Regions from separate parts of the Marinobacter sp. R17 genome, predicted to be linked through region 1. Evidence: predicted binding sites of a transcription regulator. Region 1 holds the regulator's gene; each other region holds the start of a gene.
The links. The regulator FliA, encoded in region 1, starts transcription of late flagellar genes. The targets are predictions, from matches to a motif close to CTAAAGTTTNNNNNNNNNNNGCCGNTAA.
Positions count from the first base shown of each region.

Region 2: EB809_RS09160 (methyl-accepting chemotaxis protein) is a predicted target of FliA. The motif match lies at 2,196-2,223, and genes of this name have one in related genera.
Region 3: flgM (flagellar biosynthesis anti-sigma factor FlgM) is a predicted target of FliA. The motif match lies at 5,445-5,472, and genes of this name have one in related genera.

Region 1 is NZ_RHGZ01000002.1:117,726-125,273, forward strand. Features, by position in the region: gene flhF (flagellar biosynthesis protein FlhF) at 1-423, shown strand, start outside; gene EB809_RS02520 (MinD/ParA family protein) at 533-1,345, shown strand; gene EB809_RS02525 (RNA polymerase sigma factor FliA) at 1,413-2,156, shown strand; gene cheY (chemotaxis response regulator CheY) at 2,450-2,836, shown strand; gene EB809_RS02535 (protein phosphatase CheZ) at 2,854-3,639, shown strand; gene EB809_RS02540 (chemotaxis protein CheA) at 3,653-5,845, shown strand; gene EB809_RS02545 (chemotaxis response regulator protein-glutamate methylesterase) at 5,862-6,986, shown strand; gene EB809_RS02550 (flagellar motor protein) at 6,986-7,548, shown strand, end outside.
Region 2 is NZ_RHGZ01000010.1:32,297-39,844, forward strand. Features, by position in the region: gene EB809_RS09155 (methyl-accepting chemotaxis protein) at 202-2,091, shown strand; gene EB809_RS09160 (methyl-accepting chemotaxis protein) at 2,388-4,277, shown strand; gene EB809_RS09165 (hypothetical protein) at 4,293-5,249, opposite strand; gene EB809_RS09170 (PaaI family thioesterase) at 5,439-5,996, shown strand; gene recQ (DNA helicase RecQ) at 6,199-7,548, opposite strand, start outside.
Region 3 is NZ_RHGZ01000012.1:99,251-106,798, reverse strand. Features, by position in the region: gene EB809_RS10690 (hypothetical protein) at 1-83, shown strand, start outside; gene EB809_RS10685 (CBS domain-containing protein) at 96-728, opposite strand; gene mnmC (bifunctional tRNA (5-methylaminomethyl-2-thiouridine)(34)-methyltransferase MnmD/FAD-dependent 5-carboxymethylaminomethyl-2-thiouridine(34) oxidoreductase MnmC) at 861-2,750, opposite strand; gene EB809_RS10675 (peptidylprolyl isomerase) at 2,768-3,367, opposite strand; gene EB809_RS10670 (pilus assembly protein PilB) at 3,757-4,494, shown strand; gene EB809_RS10665 (flagella synthesis protein FlgN) at 4,599-5,069, opposite strand; gene flgM (flagellar biosynthesis anti-sigma factor FlgM) at 5,077-5,403, opposite strand; gene flgA (flagellar basal body P-ring formation chaperone FlgA) at 5,537-6,241, opposite strand; gene EB809_RS10650 (chemotaxis protein CheV) at 6,455-7,387, shown strand; gene EB809_RS10645 (CheR family methyltransferase) at 7,425-7,548, shown strand, end outside.

The sequences.
Region 1 (7,548 bases):
TCCCTGGACCAGATCCTCGATGACCTGTCCGATAAACGCCTGGTTCTGATCGACACGGCGGGCCTGACCCATTCCGATCGCGGCCACCAGGAACAGCTTGAGGAGCTGGCTGCAAGCCGGCATCCGGTCAAGCCTTACCTGGTGCTGGCAGCCACCAGCCAGCCTCGCATTATGAAATCCACGTGGCATTGCTATAAGATGGCGAATCCGGCCGGGTGTATCATGACCAAACTGGATGAAGCCCTGACACTCGGCGAGGTGCTAGGCTTTGCCATGGAAACGGGTCTTCGGGTGGCGTATTACACCGATGGGCAGCGCATCCCCGAGGACATTCATCCGGCACAGGCGGCTCCACTGGTCAGACTGGGTGTGGAGCGTCTGAAACAGGTTCGGGAAACCGCTGTGGTTGCAGCCGGCGCCTGAGGCCCGGGAGTCCGCCGGAACAGCCGCAGGGCGTTCATGGGCTCCACTATCGAGCCGGTTATCAACCGGCCATCCTTATCAAGAGTTGTCGTGAGAGACTGTATCCGGCATGAGTAGAGTTAACCCGGTCCAGGTGATCGCCGTCTCAGGTGGCAAGGGCGGCGTTGGCAAGAGCAACGTTTCGGTCAACCTGGCTATTGCACTGGCACAGATGGGGCGTCGGGTGGTGGTTCTGGATGCCGATCTGGGGCTGGCCAACATCGACGTCCTGCTGGGTATCACTGCGAACCACAATCTCAATGATGTGCTGAACGGCGAGTGCGACCTGCGCGATGTCCTGGTCGACGGCCCGGGCGGCATCAAGATCGTTCCCGCCTCGTCCGGCACCCAGCGGATGACCCAGCTGACGCCCATGGAGCACGCTGGCCTGATCAACGCCTTCAGCGAACTGGGCGATCAGATCGACGTGTTGATCGTTGACACCGCTGCCGGCATTTCCGAATCGGTGGTCAGCTTCCTGCGGGCGTCTCAGGAATTGCTGCTGGTGGTCTGCGACGAGCCCACTTCCATTACCGATGCCTACGCGCTGATCAAGCTCATGAACCGGGACTACGGGGTGAACCGGTTTCGCATCCTTGCCAACCAGGTTCGCAACGAGCAGGAAGGCAAGCATCTGTTTGGGAAACTGACCCGGGTTACCGAGCGATTTCTGGATGTTGCGCTACAATATGTGGGCATCGTCCCTTACGACGAAGCCGTCAAAAAAGCGGTACAACGGCAGCGTGCGGTGCTTGACGCTTACCCACGCGCCAAGGCCTCGCTGGCGATCAAGGCGCTGGCCCAGCAGGTGGACAACTGGCCGCTCCCGTCTTCTCCACGGGGGCATCTCGAATTTTTCGTTGAGCGCCTGGTGGACGCCTGATGGAGTACCCTGACCGACAGGTGGCGTGGTATGACGGTCGATTGAAACACACGGGTAATCCGGATTGATGACGTTGGCAAAAGGCCTGGGAATCTACCAACAGACGAGCTCGCGCAAATCGGCCCATCAACTGGTCGAGGATCATGCGCCGCTGGTGAAAAAGATCGCGTTGCATGTGTTGGCGCGATTGCCCGCCTCTGTCCAGCTTGAAGACCTGATGCAAGCCGGCATGATCGGCCTTCTCGAGGCCGCTCAGAAGTACGACGCCGGCAAAGGCGCTTCCTTTGAAACCTATGCGGGTATCCGCATTCGCGGTGCCATTGTGGATGAGATTCGCAAGGGCGACTGGGTGCCGCGTTCCGTCCACCGCAATTCCCGTCGCATCGCCCAGGCGATCAAGGCCGTCGAAGACCGGACCGGGCGCGAGGCTCAGGATCACGAAGTCGCCGACGAGCTGGACATGACCCTGCCGGAGTACCATGCCTGCCTGGCCGATTCCAACAGCGGCCGTCTTTTTAGTCTGGATGAGCTAAATGAATCGGGAGAGCTGCCGATAGACAATGAAGAGGCCGTGCCCGATCGTCCGTTCGAAGAGCTGTCGGCAGCCGGATTCCAGCGCAGTCTGGCCGAGGCGATCGCGGCGCTGCCGGAGCGGGAAAAGCTGGTGTTGAGTCTGTATTACCAGGAAGAGCTGAACCTGAAAGAAATCGGCGCCGTCATCGGTGTCAGTGAAAGTCGGGTCAGCCAGATTCACAGTCAGGCGGCATTGCGCCTGAAATCACGTCTGACGGATTGGCAGGAAGCCCGTTAGCCACGCCGTTCAAAGCCGGTTCGCAAAACACCGGTGGAGCAGGGCAGAATGGGCGGACGCGCCACATCAGGCGCGACAAGCAAAAAGTTGACATCGAATTCCGGGAGCTTGTGGTCAGCGTTGATGCCCAGGCTACGATCCCGGAACTGTAGTTTTTGGTAACGGACGCTTTACAGCGGGCGTTGACGCGACAGAATAGGCGGTGCTTTCAGTGGCGCCGGTATCGTATGGATTGCCGGACACTGAACTGGACGCTGGATTGGTATTCCGGGCTGTAATGATTGGAGGTCCCTTTGGACAAAAACATGAAAATTCTGATCGTGGATGACTTCTCCACGATGCGACGGATCATCAAGAATCTGCTTCGCGACCTCGGTTTCACCAATACTGACGAGGCGGATGACGGCAACACCGCGCTGCCCATGCTCAAGAGTGGCAAATACGATTTTCTGGTCACCGACTGGAACATGCCGGGCATGTCCGGATTTGAACTGCTGCAGGCCGTTCGCGCGGACGAGAACCTCAAGAACCTGCCGATCCTGATGGTGACGGCGGAAGCCAAGCGTGACCAGATCGTGGCGGCGGCTCAGGCCGGCGTTAACGGTTACGTCGTGAAGCCGTTTACGGCGGCTGTCCTGAAGGAAAAGATCGAGAAGATTTTCGAACGCATCCAGTCCTGAGTATCAGAGCGCCAATCATGGGCACAAAAAAAGACAAGGCCGGCTCCCTCGATCCCGATGTCGTTGAGAAGCTGCAGCACCAGGCGGAAGAACTGAAGCAACAGGTGGACGCCGGCGATTACGCCGCGGCGATGCGCCTGATTAATGAACTGAATGATGTCCGGGACCAGAGCCTTTACCGTGAGGTTGGCCGGTTGACCCGCAGCCTCCACGAGGCCATTCGCAACTTCAATATCGATCCGCAGAACCCGGAGCAGCAGGAAGCCCTGTCCAAGATCACGGACGCTTCCGACCGGTTGGCGTACGTGGTGGACATGACCAGTCAGGCCGCCAACCGCACCATGGACATCGTGGAAGAGGCGATGCCCAAGGCCAACAGCCTGCGGGAGCAGGCCGTCGCGCTGCGAGCCGACTGGCACAAGCTGCGCCGCCGGCAAATCGGCGCCGGCGAATTCCGCGAGCTGTACAACCGGATCGACAACTTCTTCGAACAAACGGCCAGCGATGCGGAAGCCCTTTACGGCAACCTGTCCGAGATCCTGCTGGCGCAGGACTTCCAGGACCTGACCGGTCAGGTCATCCAGAAGGTCACGGCGCTGGTCAAGGAAGTGGAAGAACACCTGCTCAGCCTGGTGGTCATGGCCAGCCATGTCGATGAAATCACCGGCACTGTCCATGATATCGGCGAAACAACGACAACAATCGAAAAAGGCGAAGGCCCTCAAATGAACGCCAAAGAGCGTGAGGATGTCGTATCCGGCCAGGATGATGTCGATGACCTCCTGTCCAGCCTTGGTTTTTGAGTGAGGACACTGCATGGCGCTTGATGCTGACGAAGAAATTCTCCAGGACTTCCTGGTAGAGGCTGGTGAAATACTCGAAAAGCTGTCCGAACAGCTGGTGGATCTGGAGCAGAATCCGGATAACGGGGATCTGCTGAACGCGATCTTCCGTGGGTTCCACACCGTCAAGGGTGGTGCCGGCTTCCTGCAGCTTGAAGCGCTGGTCAATTGTTGTCATTCGGCGGAAAACGTCTTTGACACCCTGCGTAACCACAAGCGCCGGGTCGACTCCGATCTCATGGACGTGGTCCTCGAAGCCCTGGACAACGTCAATGCCATGTTTGACCAGGTACGCAACCGGGAGGAACCGACACCGGCCGATCCGGCATTGATCGAGGCGCTGGATGCCCTGGCGTTGCCCGAAGGTGAGGCCCCCGCCGCACCCGAGCCGGAGGCAGCTCCCAAGCCTGAACCGGCGGCTGAAGCCGGCGGCCATGCGGACCAGGGTGATATCACCGACGAAGAATTCGAGCAGTTGCTGGATGCCCTTGAGGATGAGAAATCTTCATCCGGCGACAGCAGCGGCGGCGATCAGATCACCGACGACGAGTTCGAGAACCTGCTGGATGAGCTGCACGGCAGGGGCCAGCACAGCGGCAAGCCGGCAGAGGATGACAAACCCGCCGCTACCGGACATGCCGGCGACAGCGGCGGCGATGAAATCACCGACGATGAGTTCGAGAGTCTGCTCGATGACCTCCACGGCAAGGGGCAATTCAAGGGCTCCGTCGAATCGGAGTCGAAGGGTGGGGGTTCATCGGATGCGGCCGCCAAGACGGCCGGTGGCGATGAGCTGATTACTGACGACGAATTCGAGAACCTGCTGGACGAACTGCACGGCTCCGGCAAAGGCCCCGGTGTCCCGGGCGTCAGCCAGCCGGCGGCGAAGAAACCGGAACCGGCACCGGCGCCCAAGAAGGCTGAGAAACCGGCGGCTCCCGCCAATAAGGACGAGAATAAATCGCCCGCCACCCCGGCCGTTCCACAGCGGGACACCCAGCCGGCTGCCGAAACCACCGTGCGCGTGGACACCAAACGCCTCGACGACATCATGAACATGGTGGGCGAACTGGTGTTGGTGCGTAACCGCCTGCAGCGCCTGGGTAACGACAGCGAAGACGAACAGATGCACAAGGCGGTGGCCAACCTCGACGTGGTGACCACCGATCTCCAGTCCGCCGTCATGCAGACGCGCATGCAGCCGATCAAGAAAGTCTTCGGCCGTTTCCCGCGTGTGGTACGCGATCTGGCGCGCAGCCTCAAGAAAGAAATCAACCTGGTCATGCACGGCGAGGACACCGACCTGGACAAGAACCTGGTCGAAGCCCTGTCTGATCCGCTGGTTCACCTGGTGCGCAATTCCGTGGACCACGGCATCGAAGCGCCGGATGTGCGCGAAAAAGCCGGTAAGCCCCGGACGGGGGTGGTGACGCTGTCGGCCGAGCAGGAAGGCGACCATATCCTGCTGTCCATCGAAGACGACGGTGGCGGGATGGATCCGGACAAGCTGCGTCAGAAGGCGGTCGAAAAAGGATTGTTCGAACAGGACGCCGCGGATCGTCTGACCAACAACGAATGCTACAACCTCATCTTTGCCCCTGGCTTTTCCACCAAGGACCAGATTTCCGACGTGTCCGGGCGGGGCGTTGGCATGGACGTGGTCAAGACCAAGATCAGTCAGTTGAACGGTACCATTCATGTGGAGTCGGAGCTGGGTAAAGGCTCTCGCATCCTGATCAAGGTTCCGCTGACGCTGGCGATCATGCCGACGCTGATGATCATGCTGGGCGACCAGTCTTTCGCACTGCCGCTGGTCAACGTGGTGGAAATTTTCCATCTGGACCTGACCAAGAAGAACATCGTCGACGGTCGCGAGTGCATCGTTGTACGCGACAAGGTGTTCCCGATCTACAACATCAAGAACTGGCTGATCCACGGCGCCGTGGGCAACCCGGACCCCGAGAACGGTCACGTGGTCATTGTCGCCATGGGCACCAAGCGGGTTGGCTTCGTGGTGGATCAGCTGATCGGCCAGGAAGAAGTGGTGATCAAGCCATTGGGCCGGATGCTCCACGGCACGCCGGGTATGGCCGGTGCGACCATTACCGGCGACGGGCGGATCGCGCTGATTATCGATGTGCCCAGTCTGCTGCAGCACTACGGATAACAGGGGAGATGCCTGAATGACCGTTTCCGTTCTGGTCGTTGATGATTCCGGTTTCTTCCGCAAGCGACTCACCGAAATCCTGAACGCGTCGGGTAATATCCGCGTGGTCGGTGCCGCCACTAACGGTCGTGAAGCGATCGAGATGGCGGACAAGCTGCGCCCGGACGTGATCACGATGGATTATGAGATGCCCATCATGGATGGCATCACCGCCGTGAAGGAAATCATGAAGCGCCGGCCCGTGCCGGTGTTGATGTTTTCGTCGCTGACCTACGAAGGCGCCCGGGTGACGCTGGATGCCCTGGAAGCCGGGGCCGTGGATTTCCTGCCCAAGAATTTCGAGGAAATTGCCCGGGACAATAGCCAGCTCCAGAAGATCCTGCGCGAACGTATCCTGGATGTGGCGCGCAGTCGCCCCGGCACTCGACCGGCTCCGGCCGTGCCGTCCACGCCGCCACCCGCGCAACCGGCTCGCCCGCAGACACGTGGTCCTGCCAGGCCCACACCGGCACAGCGCCGGGCCGAGCCGGAAGCGGAAGCCGCCCGGTCATCGCGCAAGACCCAGCCGCGCAGTTACAGCGTGGTGGGCATTGGCACGTCCACGGGCGGCCCCATTGCCCTGCAGCGGGTTCTTACCCGTTTGCCATCCCGTTTTCCGGCACCGATCGTGCTGATCCAGCACATGCCCGCCAGTTTCACGCCGGCGTTTGCGGATCGCCTCAACAAATTGTGCCAGATTGAGGTCCGCCAGGCTGAAGACGGCGACATGCTGCGCCCGGGCCTGGCCCTGCTTGCGCCCGGCGGCAAGCAGATGATGATCGAGAACAAGGGCCCGCATGGCCGGGTGCGCATCCTGGAAAGCGACGAGCGCCTGACCTACAAACCCTGCGTCGACGTGACGTTCGGCTCGCTGGCTCGCAGCTTTCCCGGCAAGACCCTGGGTATCATCCTGACCGGCATGGGCGCCGATGGTAAGGAAGGTTGCCGGATGATGAAGCAGTCCGGTAGCGTGATCTGGTCCCAGGATGAGAAATCCTCCGTGATCTACGGCATGCCCATGGCGGTCGCCAAGGCCGGCCTGAGCGACGAAGTACTGGCCCTGGATGACATTGGCGAGCGGATGGTCGAGGGCGTCTGCTGATGGACGTGCTCAGCTTACTGGGCATCATCCTCGCCTTTGCCGCCATCCTCGGTGGCAACGTCCTGGAGGGCGGTGCGCTTGGGTCCCTGTTCAATGCGCCCGCTGGCCTGATCGTGGTGGGCGGCACGGTCGCCGCGACGATCCTGCAAACCTCCTGGCCGGTCATCAAGCGGGCGCTCAAACAGGTCCGCTGGGTGTTTGTGCCGCCTTATATCGGCCTTGAAGACGGTATCGACAAGGTCATCAACTGGAGCGTACGCGCCCGCAAACAGGGATTGCTGGGCCTTGAGGGACTGGCCGAGCGCGAGCCGGAGCGGTTTGCCCGTAAGGGGCTGCAGTTGCTGGTCGATGGCGCCGAGACCGAATCCATCCGCAGCATCATGGAAGTGGAGCTGGATGCCCGCGAGCAGAGTGATATCGAAGCGGCCAAGGTGTTTGAGGCGATGGGTGGTTATGCGCCGACCATCGGCATCATCGGCGCTGTCATGGGGCTGATCCAGGTCATGACCAATCTGGAAGACCCCAGCACTCTGGGGGCGGGCATTGCCACTGCGTTTGTGGC
Region 2 (7,548 bases), on a different contig from region 1:
GCATCTCCCGGCAGTAAAAGCGTGTTGCAAAGGGTTACAAAAAAGGGCGATCAATAAGGGTTTAGCATAACAGATCGCCATCAGGCCTTGCGGTATCCTGCTGGCCATTCAATCCCGGACTGATCGTGTGATCCACAGGCCCGGGATTCCTCACCGGCCTGCCGGCCCTCAATCTGTTGTGCTAACCAGGAGAATGTCCGCATGGGCAGTATGTCGTTCGGCCAAAAGCTGCTGACAGCCGTTGCCGTCCTGCTGATCGCCGTGATCAGCGTGTACGCCGTCATGGGCGATCGCCGCCTTGTGAAGACCACGGACACCTATGTGGAGGCGATGGTTGACGATTCAATCAACCAGAGTACGGCGAGTATCGCTGAATGGCTCAATGGCCGACTCGACATGGTGGAAGCCACCGCCGACGGGCTGCGCCACGTGGAAAACGAAGCCCAGGCCCGCACGTTGCTGCAGACGGCCACCCGGGGCGGCGGTTTCAACGACGTGTATGTCGGCGGCGCTGACGGCTCCATGCTGATGCCGACCGAAGCCCGCGACGCCACGCTGCCGGACGACTTCGACCCGCGCACGCGCCCCTGGTACAAGCTGGCCCGTCAGAATGGCCAGGGTACCTTTACCGAGCCGTTTGTGAACGTGACCAACGGCGGCATTATTATTTCCGCCGCGGCGCCGGTCAAAAGTGGTGCCTTTGAGGGCGTCGTCGGTGGGGACATCACGCTGAAAACCATCGACCACCTGCTGTCGTCAGTGACCCTCGCCGACACCGGTTACACCACGCTGATCAACCGCAAGGGTACGATCCTGTACCACCCGAACGCCAAGCTGGTCGGCAAGAACATCAAGACACTGCTCGGCAGCCAGCCGTCGCTGGATGGCTCCTCCCACGAATACACCCTGGACGGCGCCGACTGGCGGGTCAGCTTCCATCCCATCGAGGGCGCCCGCGGCGTGGACTGGTACCTGGGATCGTTCGCCAATGACGACCTGATCATGGCACCGGTGAAGGACGCACGACTGGCCGGATCGATCGTGGCCGTGATTGGCATCCTGGTCACGCTGATCCTGCTGCACCTGGTTGTGCGCGCCTTGATGAAGCCCGTCCGCAGTCTGCGGGATGCGATGAAGGACATCGCCAGCGGCGACGCCGACCTGACCCAGCGCCTGTCCGTGGACAGTGGCGACGAATTTGGTCAAACCGCTGAGAGCTTCAACGCCTTCATAACGAACGTTCAGGGTGTCGTCCGGGATGTCCAGCGGGGTGCCATCGAGCTGCGTGACGCCGTAGGCTCGCTGCGCCAGACCGCCCGGGCCAGCCGCGACAGCGTGGAAGGTCAGCAGTCGGAAATCGATATGGTGGCCACCGCGATCAATGAGATGTCTGCAGCGGCCTCTGAAATTGCCCAGTCCGCCCAGCAGACAGCCGATGCTTCCAGCACCGCCGACAAGGACGCCCAGGAGACCCAGACGACGGTCAAGGCCTCCCGCGATGCCGTCGAACGCCTGTCATCGGGCATCGGCAGCGCCGCGGATGTGATCGAGACCCTGGGTAAGGATGTTGCCCAGATCAACACCGTTCTGGACGTCATCCAAGACGTGGCGGAGCAGACCAATCTGCTGGCGCTGAACGCCGCTATTGAAGCCGCCCGGGCCGGTGAGGCCGGGCGCGGTTTTGCCGTCGTTGCCGATGAAGTGCGCAACCTGGCTCGCCGGACCCACGACAGCACCGAAGAGATCAATGCCATGATCGAGCGGCTGCAGAAGGGGGCGGACAACGCCGTGAGCGTGATGCAGGACTCCCGGGCCATTTCCAACGTGAGCATGGAGAAAGCGCAGGATGCGATGGACGCGCTGAACCGGATTGCCGAGTCCATCACCGCCATCAGCAACATGACGACGCAGATTGCGACAGCGTCCGAAGAGCAGACCTCCGTCACCGAAGAGCTGAACAGTTCCATCACCCGCATTGCCGAGCAGGGCCAGGAAGCAGCCAGCGCGGCGAGCGACAACGATGTCTACAGCAGCAAGATCGACGACATCGGCCGGACGCTGCACGACAACGTCGAACGGTTCAACGTCTGACGTGGCCCATGCCGGTACCCAATGAGGTGCCGGCATCCTTCCCCTCCGGCCGAGCGCTCTGCCTGGCCCATTCCCAAATACTTAACGCTTCCCTGAAGACTTAACTAAAGTTAAGACACCGCCGGCCGATCTCTTAGATAAGAGCGGTCGCCATTGGAGGTGTAGGCGCCGCAGGCGCTGGATGCGATGGGGAACCCTGGCCTTGATCCAAGGGGTCCCTTGTTTGCAGTCGCTGCTACAAAAACCAGGGACGGGCAATAATTAATATTCCAACGCTCAGATCGGGGACCCCTTCCATGCGCAGTATGTCATTCGGCCAGAAACTGCTGACAGCCGTCGCCATCCTTCTCATCCTTGTGGTAAGCATCTACGCCGTCATGGGCGACCGCCGCCTGGTGTCGACGACGGACACCTACGTCAATGCGCTGATCGACGACTCCATCGCACAAAGCACGGCAAGTATTGCCGAATGGCTCAACAGCCGGTTGGCGATTACCGAAGGCGCCGCCAGCGCATTGCGCCAGGTGGACGGTGAGGATGAAGCCCGGGCCATCCTGCAATCGGCCACCCAGGGTGGCGGGTTTGAAAATGTATATGTCGGACGGGCTGACGGCTACATGCTGATGAAAACGCCAGCCGATGACGCCACGCTGCCAGACGATTACGACCCCCGCGTACGCCCCTGGTACAAACTGGGCCAGTCCGGCGGCAACGGCACCTTCACAGAGCCTTACCAGGACGCCAGCAGCGGCAACATGATTATTTCCACGGTGGCCCCGGTGAACTCGGGCACCTTCAAGGGCGTGGCCGGCGGTGACATCACGCTGGAAACCATCGAGCATATCTTGTCGCCGGTGACCCTGGCCGACACCGGTTACGCCACGCTGATCAACGACAAGGGCGTGATTCTCTACCATCCCAACCGAAAACTGGTCGGCAAGAAAATCAATGAGCTGATTGGCGGCGCACCGCAGCTGGACGGCAGCTCCCACATCTACAACATCAAGGATGCCGACTGGCGCGTGAGCTTCCACCAGATCAAAGGCGCGCAGGGCGTTGACTGGTATCTGGGCGCCTTCGCCAACGACGACAAGATCATGGCACCGGTGCGGTCTGCCCGTGTCACCGGCACCATTGTGGCGGTCATCGGCATTATCGTGACGCTGATTCTGCTCAACATCGGCGTGCGCGTGTTGATGAAGCCGGTCCGCAACCTGCGTGACGCGATGAAGAACATTGCCAGTGGCGATGCGGATCTGAGCCAGCGCCTGGACGTCGACAGCAGTGACGAGTTTGGCCAGACCGCCGAGAGCTTCAATGCGTTTATCGGCAATGTGCAGACGGTGGTGCGGGATGTGCAGCGGGGCGCGATCGAGCTGCGCGACGCCGTGGTATCGCTGCGCCAGACCGCCGGCGCGTCCCGTAATAGCGTGGAAAGCCAGCAGACCGAGATCGATATGGTGGCTACGGCCATCAACGAGATGTCGGCGGCGGCCAACGAAATTGCCCAGAACGCCCAGCAAACCGCGGATGCCTCAAATACCGCGGATCAGGACGCCCAATCCACACAGGAAACCGTGAAGGCGTCCCGTGACGCCGTCGAGCGCCTGGCTGCCGAAATTGGCCAGGCGGCTGAAGTCATCGAAACCCTCGGCAAGGACGTTACCCAGATCAACACGATCCTGGAAGTCATCCAGGACGTGGCCGAGCAGACCAACCTGCTGGCCCTGAACGCCGCGATCGAGGCCGCCCGCGCCGGTGATGCGGGGCGAGGCTTTGCGGTGGTGGCGGATGAAGTGCGCAATCTGGCCCGTCGCACCCACGACAGCACCGAAGAGATCAACGCCATGATCGAGCGGCTGCAGAAGGGAGCGGACAACGCCGTCAACGTGATGCAAGAGTCCCGCGCCGTCTCTAACGTCAGCATGGAGAAGGCCCAGGACGCGATGGATTCACTGAACCGGATCGCCGAGGCCATCACCTCCATCAGCAACATGACCACGCAGATCGCGACCGCCTCCGAGGAGCAGACCTCGGTGACCGAAGAGCTGAACGCCTCCATCAACCGCATTGCGGATCAGGGGCAGGAAGCCGCCGCCGCAACCAGCGAGAACGACATCTACAGCGGCAAGATCGACGAGATCGGCCAGTCCCTGCAGGACAATGTGGAACGGTTCAAGGTCTGATTCGGGACTGAATCGTCACTCGATGGGCGAGGGCCGGGATCCCGGTTCTTCGCCCAGCTGGATTCGGACTTTCATGTCCTGTAGCACATCCTTTCCAATGCCCAGCATGCCGCCCGGCAGCCAGGGATTGCCCAGATGGAACACATGGCGTTCGGACAGGTGCAGTGCCTGGACAGGCTTGGTGTAGTAGGTGTTTATGAAGTCGGCAAAGCTGCCGTCGGCGATCGCACGCTCCAGCCCCAACTGGATCCGGACCGCCAGGTTGAGGTCACTGCGGCCCACAAAGAAATAGTTTGGCATGGTGTAGGTGAACAGCAGCGTGGGCTCAATAACCAGGTTCTTGTCCGACCTCAGGTCCAGGTCGTAATACACCTCACTGACACCCCGGGCGAAGCACTCGAAACGGCCGCCTTCCAGCATATCGAACAGGGTTTCGAAACCGGGATGGGTGACCACGTCCAACCCATTGGCTTCCAAAATCTTGGTGTCCGGCCAATGGCGCCCCTGACCAAACCGGATCTGGCGCTCCCGCACGTCGGCCAGCCGGGTGATGCCCTTGAACCGGGGCAGCATTTCTTTGGTCGTCACGCACACCCGGTATCCCAGCAGGCCACCATCAATCGGGATGGTGACGGCGAGAAGGTTGTCTTCCCGTTCCGGCGTCGTCGCGACATTGGCCACCTGCACGGACCGCGAACGGTCGCTCGCCAATTCCCTCAGGGCTCGCCCCTGATTCATTTCCGGGCTGCGCACGATCGTGTAGGGACCGTATTCCGGAGTCTTTTGCAGCGCCAGATCCAGCAGCGCGTGTATCGCAGGGCTGTCGTAGTTGCGGTACCAGAGGATAATCTGTTGAGGTGGTTCTGCTTCGGCGTGCTCGTCTGACGGGGATGCGGCAACCGGCTGCATCAGGCATGCGGCAACCAGGCAGCCCCGGCAAAGCGAGATCAGGATATGGGGGATAAGGGCCATGGGCTCTGCCTGGTCAGCCCCCGATGAGAATCCTCGGCGTAACAACACAGCACGTCCTATGCGGTACCACTTCTGTCAGTGTAGCGGCTTTGGCCACGACGGCGGTCAGTGAAACATTAAATGATGACAAATGTTGTATCCCGGGTCCCATTTTGGGAATCTGCGGTTCACTGTGAAAGGGATGACACCATGCGAAATCGACTGATAGCAATGACCGGCGACTGGCTGGCCGGCCTGGATCCGGAAGCGGGGCTGGAAAAGCCGTTGAACTGGCTGCAGCGCCATGGCGGCCTGCGGATGGTGAACCGGCTGGTCGGCTTATCGATTCCATTCGCCACCCGCAACCGGTTCCGTGTCGAGGCGGTCAGCCGGGGCTACGTACGGGCGCGCATTGCGCTCAAGGGCAACCGCAATCACTTTGGCAGCCTCTACGCCGGCGCCTATTTCCTGGTGGCGGAAATTCCGGGCGGTGTGATGACGCTCTTCGACCTGGGGCCCGATTACATCCCCATCCTCAAGGAAATGTCACTGCAATTTCTGGAACCGGCCAACAGTGACGTGACCATCGAATTGAGCATGTCCGAAACCACACGCCAAGCGATCCAGGCGGATGCGGACACCACGGGCCGTGCGGCTTTTACGCTGGAAGGCGAACTGAAAGACGAAACCGGCACGCTGGTCGCCCGTTCAACAGCGCATTACCGGGTGCGGAAGAAAGGATTTGAGCAAGCCATTGGCCACCCGTAGGTTGGGCTGACGCAGGAAGCCCAACAAATCGTGTCCAGGCATCTCAATATTTCCGGATTGCGCGCCTCTCTAAGGCACTATACATTTCCGGCGACTGGCAACAACCGTTGGGCATTAAAGCTTCGTCTTCGGGATAGCGCCTGTTGGGCTTCCTGCGTCAGCCCAACCTACAGTCAGCCCACGCAGGATTGCCAGGTAAAGTTCAGTCCAGCGTCCCGAGCACCTCTAGAAACTTCGCGCCGTATTTTTCCAACTTCGCCGCACCGATGCCGCTGATTTCGCCCATGGCCTCAAGATCCCGGGGTTTCTGGTCCAGCATGGCGAGCAGGGTGGCGTCGTGGAAGATGACGTAGGGTGGGACGCCCTGTTCGTCGGCCAGTTCCTTGCGGCGGGCACGGAGCTTTTCCCAGCCATCAGGATCGCTGACCACCAGCTGGCGTTTGCTGCCACCGGCGCTGCCTTTGCTGGTTTTCTTGCGTTCCGGATCCTGCCGCAGCCAGACCGTTTCTTCGCCTCGCAGAAGAGGGCGGCAGGTTTCGGTCAGGCTGAGCGCGCCGTAGCCTTCGGCGTCCGCCTGCAGCGAGCCGTTGGCCACCAATTGCCGGAACACGCTCTTCCATTGCCGGGCTGACATATCGGCGCCAATGCCAAAGGTGCTGACCTTGTCGTGTCCCATGCTGCGAATGCGTTCGTTTTCGGCGCCGCGCAGCACATCGATCAGGTAGTTGACGCCGAATCGCTGGCCGGTCCGGAACACGCAGGACAGCGCTTTCTGCACAGCCACGGTGGCGTCCCAGGTTTTCGGCGGCTCAAGGCAGGTGTCGCAGTTGCCGCAAGGTTCCGGCAGTTCATCGCCGAAGTAGCGCAGCAGAACCTGGCGGCGGCAGTCCACCACCTCACAGAGCCCCAGCATCGCATCCAGCTTCTGGCGTTCGACGCGCTTGAACTGATCGTTGCCCGGCGAGGACTCCAGCATTTGCCGCAGTTTAATCACATCCTGCAGGCCATAGACCATCCAGGCATTGGAGGGCGCGTCATCACGCCCCGCGCGGCCGGTTTCCTGGTAATAGGCTTCGATACTCTTGGGCAGATCGAGGTGGGCGACAAAGCGCACGTCGGGCTTATCGATCCCCATGCCGAAAGCGATGGTAGCGACAATAATGATGCCGTCTTCCCGCAGGAAGCGCTCCTGGTGCGCGGCTCGCGTATCCGCCGGCAGCCCCGCGTGGTAGGGCAGTGCGGCATAGCCCTTGTCGCTCAGCATCTTGGCGGTGGCTTCTACCTTGTTGCGCGACAGGCAATAGACAATCCCGGAATCGCCCTGATGTTCCTCTTTAATAAACGCCAATAACTGTTTGTTGGCGTTGTCTTTCTCAGCGATTCGATACTGGATGTTGGGACGATCGAAACTGCTGACAAAGTGGCGGGCGTCGGTCAGATGCAGGCGCTCGGCGATTTCCTTGCGGGTGCGCTCGTCGGCCGTGGCGGTCAAGGCGATCCGGGGAACGGCCGGAAATTCCCGCTCCAGCATGTCCAGGGACAGGTAGTCCTC
Region 3 (7,548 bases), on a different contig from region 1:
TGGTTGCCAGCGGCTCGTCCGGAAGCCGGGTCTATCATCTGGTCCTGCTCAACGGCGATGGCCAGCTGCTGAACACCCCCTGATTGCGTAAGGGGTCAGACGTTGCCTTCCTGAACGCTGTTTTCCGCATACAGACGCAGGAAGTCCGTATTAGTCACGATGGCCAGCGGTAGACTCTGTGGGCCGATGACCAGCGCCGCGCTGAGCTGATGGGCAAGCATCAGGCGCGCCAGCTGATGGGCATCGGTTTCGGGAGTGGCCGTCAGGAATGAGGGCAACTCAATGCTCGCAAAGCGGACCAGGCGCTCATCGTCATGGTGCTGATGCAGCCAGTTGAGAATCCATCGGTCGTCGACCAGGCCGGCCACCGCGTCTTCTGACGTGATCAACAGGTGATGCACATCATGGCGCTGCATTTCCTTGAGACCATCGGCCAACGTGGCGCCGGCAGGCAGTGAGAAAAGGGTGTCAGAGGCCATGCGGGAGACCGGCAGGTAGCCGCCGGGCCCGTCCGAGTCAGACTGGGCCTGTTCGCCGTATTCGGAAATGGCTCGCTTGACGGCCGCCTCTTGCTGACGGCTCCGGGTGGGATCGACCGGTTCGTTGCGGCTTTCGTGGATCGGCTGACTCTCGTTGAGTTCATCGACCACCCCGATGGACTGTCCCCGGGCAGCCTCGGGCAGCCGGGTGGGCTGGGGCCTTCCCGGCTCGGTGACAAATATGGGCATTGGCCATCCTCGCAAACTGCTGGTAGACCCTATTTAATCACACCGGGCCCTCTAACAGGTTATCGGCCGATCGTTGCAAATGTGAATGACTTTATCGTAACAATGCGCAACTTGCCGGATGGCGGGGATTTTTCATTCGGGCGACAGGCAGCGCTCCAGAGACAGCCGGGCGCTCAGCGACTCGGGTAGACACATCGGTTGACCGGTGATCCGGTCCACCAGCCATTCCGCCAATAGCGGGGCAAACGCGAAGCCCTTGCTGCCGAGTCCGGTCAGCACGTACAGGCCATCCTGCTCGGCGTCGACAGAACCGACCACGGGCTGATAGTCGTGCGTCGTGCAGCGGAAACTGGTGCGCCCGGTCAGGGCGTCGACCGACGGAGGCGTGCCTTGGCGCCAGATGTTGGGCAGCCAGCTCCCCAGCTTTTCGATATTGTCCTGGTGGGACGAGGAGCGCACGCCGGGATCGCTGTCTTTCAGGTCAAACGTGGCTCCCGTCACCGCATATCCCCGATGAACAGGGTTGATGTAGCTTTGGCCGCAGAGGACCACGCCGGGGTTGTTCAGGAGGTCCGACGGCAACTGCGTTACCTGGCCGCGAATGGCGCGGAACCGGTACCGGGCGGGCCCGGGCAGCACATCGCCCACCTCATGCCCTCCAGTGACCACCACGTCTCGCGCCTGCCACTGACGGCCGCGTTGATCACTGAGGTGCCAGGCTCCGTTGCGGACGGTTATGTCGGTGACCTCGCATCCGAATTCACAGGTGATGCGTGGGTGCTCAAGCAGGGCGGTACACACGTTCACGGGCTCCAACCAACCGCTCGACGGAAACCAGAGGCCGTCATGGCGGATCGGGCAGCCGGCCAGCTCACTGGCTTCGGCCGCAGAGACCGGGCGCAGGATGTCCTCCGGAAAGTCATTGCGATCGAGAAACCGGGCTTGCCGGGATTTTTCCTGTTCGGTGGTGGCGAGCTGCAGAAGGCCGCCGGGATGCCAGAATGATGTTGGCGCATAGGGTTGAGCATAGCGGGCGTAGGTGCGCTGGGCGTGCAGCAGGGCATGCAGCGCCAGCTGGGTTTCCGGGCCATAATCGACGCCGAGTTTGACATAAAGGGCGGCCTGGGGGTTGCCGGAGGCGCCATCCGCCGGGCCTGGGCCTTTTGATAACACCCGTACAGTGCGGCCCCGATCGGCCAGGTTTCGGGCTACCAGCGACGCGGCGATGCCGGCGCCAATCACCAGGACTTCGCCATCGGCGCCTTCTGGATTGTTTAGCTTCGAAGTCTGCTTTCCGTCATCCGGCAGTTCGCCGGCCAGCATCTCCCGTTTGCGCCCGAATCCGGGCACCTTGCGCACGGTAAATCCCTCCGCCTGGAGCGCGCGACGAACGGCGCCGACGGCCGTGAAGGTGGCAAAGGTGGTGCCCGGCTGGCTGTGGTCGGCGACGGACCGGATCAGGCTTTCCGCCCAGAGGTCCGGGTTCAGGGACGGTGCGAAACCATCGAGAAACCAGGCGTCGGCCTGAAAGGAGAGCGCTTGCCAGGCGTCCTGCGCCTCCCCGAAATACAGGGTGAGCCGAACCCGGCCTTCGTCAAACACCAGGCGATGGACGCCGGTGACCAGGGGTGGATACTCGGCCAGCAGGTCGTTCGCCAGCGGCGTCAATACTGGCCACAGGGCCAACGCCTGCTGCAGGTCGGCCCGGGTAAGCGGGAAGCGTTCCACGGACACGAAGTGGAACTGCGCGTCGTCCGGCGCCTCCTCCCGCCACGCCTGCCAGGATGCGAGGAAATTGAGCCCGGTACCGAAGCCGGTCTCGGCAACGACGAACGTGGCGTCACCGGAAAGGGCGCGGAAACGCTCCTCCAGCCGGTTATGGCCCAAAAACACGTAACGGGTTTCCTCCAGGCCATTTTCCCGGCTGAAGTAAACGTCGCCAAAGCGCTTGGAGACCGGTTGCCCGTCGCGCCATTCCAGATCGGCCGACTCAATCGCCGGCGGGCGAAGGGTGGCTGACATCGACGGTGCCCCGGACATCAGGGCTTGGCGTCCTGGTCAGGCTCGATCACGGTGGCGGAGCGGATCACGACCGGCGTCTCGGGAACGTCGGCCATGCCGGACTGCCGTTCGGTCGGCACATTGCCGATGGCGTCGACGGCGCCCATCCCGTCGGTGACGGTGCCGAAGACGGTGTAGCCTGCGCCACGAACGCCCTTGTCGAGAAAGTGATTGTCGACCAGGTTGATAAAGAACTGCGAGGTGGCCGAGTCGGGATCGTTGGTTCGCGCCATGGCAACGGAGCCGCGCACATTACCGAACGTCTCGCTGGCTTCGTTGGGGACCGGAGCACGGGTGGTCTTACGGCTCAGGTCGACCGTGAAACCGCCGCCCTGGACCATAAAGCTGGGAATGACCCGATGAAAGACGGTGCCGTCGTAGTATCCGGCCTTCACGTATTCCAGGAAATTGGCCACGGTCTTCGGCGCCACGTCCGGTCGCAGGCGGATGGTCACAACGCCCTCGGTGGTATCGAGGCGGACCTGAGGAAATGAATTCTGATCGCTGGTCGCTGCCTGAACGCCTGTGACCAATCCTGTGGCCAGGATCAGTGCAATCAATCCTCGAAGGAAGATCACACCATAGGGATATTTAACGTTGTTTTTGAGGGTGAGACTCGTCAAGACAGGATCCTCATGCTTTGATCAGGGTGCCGGGCAGTTTATCAGATTTCCACGGCTGTTAAGGGAAATCAGCCGCTTGCAGGATGCTCGCGGATTGTCACGAAACGCGCGTGATGGGTTACCGACCCGGCGTTATAAAAACAATGACAACAAACAGGCGCGCTTTGCTCACCTGGCGTTACGTATCGATTCGATCAGTTTCTGTACAGGTGCGTAATCCCGATCCATGCTTTGCGTGGGCTGATACAGCGAACGCGAGAGTCGGCAGGCTGGCCTGAGACTTGCCGGCATCGCGAGCGGTTTCGCAGATCGTTGATGCGCGTCGAGCCACACGGAGGAAACAGGTGAAGAACACTCAGGGTTATCAGGAAAAGTCGCGACTTGGGCGACTCCTCGTCAATCGCGGTCACATCAGTGAAGCGCAACTGGAACAGGCGCTGGAACAGCAGCGTGCATCCGGCGCATTGCTCGGTGAGGTTCTGGTGGCCGCCGGTTGGGTCAGCGAACGGGATCTGTCCCGGGCCTTGCGCCAGCAGCGTCACTACCGGCGTGCCGCCGCTGTCGTGGCGATGGTGGCGTTACCGCTGCAGCCGGTGGTCACGCTGGCATCAGCGACACCGGAGAAGGCCGAAGGCGCCATCACGTCCGATGAAATGCTGCAAAGCAGCGGTTTCCGTCCATTGACCGATGCCGAGATGAGTGGTGTTGCCGGGCAGGGGACCGATGATCTGCTGGCGCGGATCGAACGGGTTGGCCAAATGCCGGATGACGCGGCCCGCGGCGATGAGCAGAAAGCGGATGCGATTGAAGGTCTGAAGCTGGTCACGCACACGTTTGTGCCGGTGCTGAATTTCCTGGACTCCGATCTGACCATCAGCGGCGTGCATTACCGGGACGATGAGCCGAGGCTGGAACTTCTGGCCGATGGCGGTTTGAGGCTGGCGCTGCCGGAGCGTATTGAGAGCGTGGAAATGAACGAGATCCGGGTGTCCGGCACCCAGGGGCCGTCCATGGGGAATGTCAGCCTGCACAACATTCGCTTCTCGCCAGAATCGCATATGACGATCTATACACGGCCATAAGCAGGGCCGTTCCCGGTGCTGAGTTTGTTGTCCAGCCCGGTCTTTCCCTTCCCGGAATGCTTGGCTTATCCCGTCAACGATGCGGTGGCTGACAGGTTGGCGTGTCAGGCGCTTGCCAATACCGTTTTGTGGCTAACGGCCGTGGATTGCCCTTTGGCGCCGTAGAGTTTGGCCTGGTCGGCACAGCCCCGGAAGATTTCCGTCAGACGGCCGAGGCGCTGTTGCAAATTGCCAATGATGCGGCCATTGACCTGATTGAGACGCTGGCAGGCCTTCAGGCGATTCTCGGCTTCGTTCCAGAGCTGGGTGAGCTCTTCAACGCCGGCTGCCCGGATGAAGGTGGAAGGTTGGCCATGCCGGGGATTGAAGCCCATCGCAACCAGCGCGTGGATCTTGCGCTTGGCTCGTTCGCGGACCTCGTTGAGCAGGTGGTTCTTTTCCCGTGTCAGGACTTCGAGGCCTGCCATGTCCGAGGTCTTGAGCAGTTGTTTCTCTGACGCCAGCAATCCGCCCAGTTGTTCGAGTTGCTGGATGTCTTTGTGGAGCAATGCTTTCAAATCATCGATGGCGGCCATGATCTACTCATCCAAAAATGCTTTTATCCATATCAAGCATTTTCTGGGCCACTTTCTCTGCATCCACCTTGTAGCTGCCATCGGCCAGCGCAGACTTGATCTGCTCGATGCGATCGTCATCCACTTCCGGATAGCTGCTCATCTGCTCTTCCAGTTTCTTCAGATCACGCGCCTGGTTGCTCAGGCTGACGTTATCCGGGCGTGAACCCTGGGTGCGAGCCTGTTCGGTCGGCGTCGGTGTCGACGGCGTTTGTGTGTTGGCCTTGCTGGTATTCGTGGAGGTGGTCTTGGAGTTGACCTGGCCGGGGCCAATTCCATTAAAGTCAACTGTCATAACGGTACCTGCGGATAAGTGAGTTAAACCGGTTACAGTTTGTATCGACCGGCTTTAGTGAATCTTTAGCGAATACGGCAATTATTTTTGCGGCAGGGCATTGCCGGACATCGGCAAGCCTCTTCCGCCCTGCCTACATCGGGACTTCAACGTGTCCCGGAGACGTGACCTGCGCACGCAACGTCTTCTCGGAACGCAGGTTCTGGACCATGATCTGTTCACCCACGCGCCCATCGCCCAGCGCCTTGCCTCGGGACTGCACGGCAATCGATCCACTGCGGGCGACGATAATAACATGGTCCCCCCGGGACACGGCATCGGGCTGGGTGACGACGTCCGGGGTGAAAATCGTGCCGGAATTCACGGAGCGCCGGACCTCCAGTCCAACCAGGTCCTCACGTCGCGTGATGGCCCCCCGGCGAACGGAGTTGATGACAACCGGCTGGGTCGCAATCATGCCTCCGGTAATGCGCTCGCCCCGGCTCAGCGGGCGGGCGGCGACCAGCCCCGGGCCCCGAATCTCCAGCGTCGCAGATAGGTAAAGGCGCCAGGGGCGCTGGCCGTCACAGGATACGGACAGGGTTGGCTGCGTGGTTTCTGTCGGATCGCTGGTGAAACTGACGGACGGCCCGTTGTCGCAAGCGGCCAGGTTCAGCCGCGAATCCAGTGACCCCAGGCTATAGGTGGCCGTCTGGCCGGCGTCCTTGCGTTCCGCGACGTATTGATCGAGAAACTGTTGCGCCGCTTGCCGGATCATGGCCGCCGTCGTTTTTTCGGCGGCGCTCAGGGGTGAGGAGATCACCATGCCAATGGACAAGAGGAAAATGACTATGCGCATTTTGGACTGTATGACCTATGCTTACGGTTGAATCCAGGGGCAGGATTGCGATCAACTAGCCCCATGGCCTATTGACGACTTTCCGTCACCGGCGGATGATGCCGGACACTTTTCGGTAAAAGTCGCAATAACTGTGCCGATTTGATCAGCATGGATGATAACGGCCATCTTCGGACGCGGAACTGAATAACAAGCAAGATAGGTAAGAGCGTTATGGCAGGCGTATTGGACAGTGTGAATCAGAGAACGCAGCTGGTCGGGCAGAATCGCCTGGAGTTGCTACTGTTTCGCTTGCGTGGCCGTCAGGTCTACGGCATCAATGTGTTCAAGGTGAAGGAAGTCCTTCAGTGCCCGAAGCTGTCATCCATCCCGCAAAGCCGTTCGGTGGTCCGGGGGGTGTCGCACATTCGGGGGGAGACCATTCCGATCATCGACATGAGTCTGGCGATCGGTTTGCCGGAGATTCCTGCGAGTAACCTCGCCGAAAGCTTCGTGATCATGTCGGAATACAACCGGCGCACCCAGGGTTTCCTGGTGGGCAGCGTGGACCGCATCGTCAACCTCAACTGGGAAGAGGTATCGCCGCCGCCGAAGGGTGCCGGACGCGAAGTCTACCTGACCGCCGTGGCCCGCATCGACGATCAACTGATCGAAATCATCGATGTTGAAAAGATCCTGGCCGAGGTGGCACCGTTGCGCGAGGATGTGGGCGAAGAGTTGGTGGGCCGCAGCTCCGAAACGGATCGGACATCCACCCGTCCCGTTCTGGTCGTTGACGATTCCAGCGTGGCGCGGCGCCAGGTCGAGCGCTGCCTGACCGCGATCGGACTGGCGGTGGTCACCCGTAACGACGGCAAACAGGCCCTGGACTACGTCAAAGAGCTGACGGCCGACGGCTCCGACATCAGCGATCACCTGTGCATGATGATTTCCGACGTGGAAATGCCGGAAATGGACGGCTACACATTGGTAACGCGGTGCAAGGAAAACACGCAGCTGAATTCGCTGTACATCATGCTGCATACGTCGTTGAGCGGTGTGTTTAACAAGGCCATGGTTCAGAAAGTGGGTGCTGACGACTTCATGGCGAAGTTCAGCCCAGACGAGCTCGCTGAGCGGGTGATGGAAGTGCTGGATCAACTATGATCCGCGCCGAGAAGGACCGGAATCGCTGCAAGGGCCCATGAAATCAGAGATTACTCCCCAGGAATACGACGCATTCAAAGGATTCCTGCAGGACGCCTGCGGGATTTTGTTGGGCGACAACAAGCAATACCTCGTCAAGAGCCGCCTCCGGAAAATCCTTG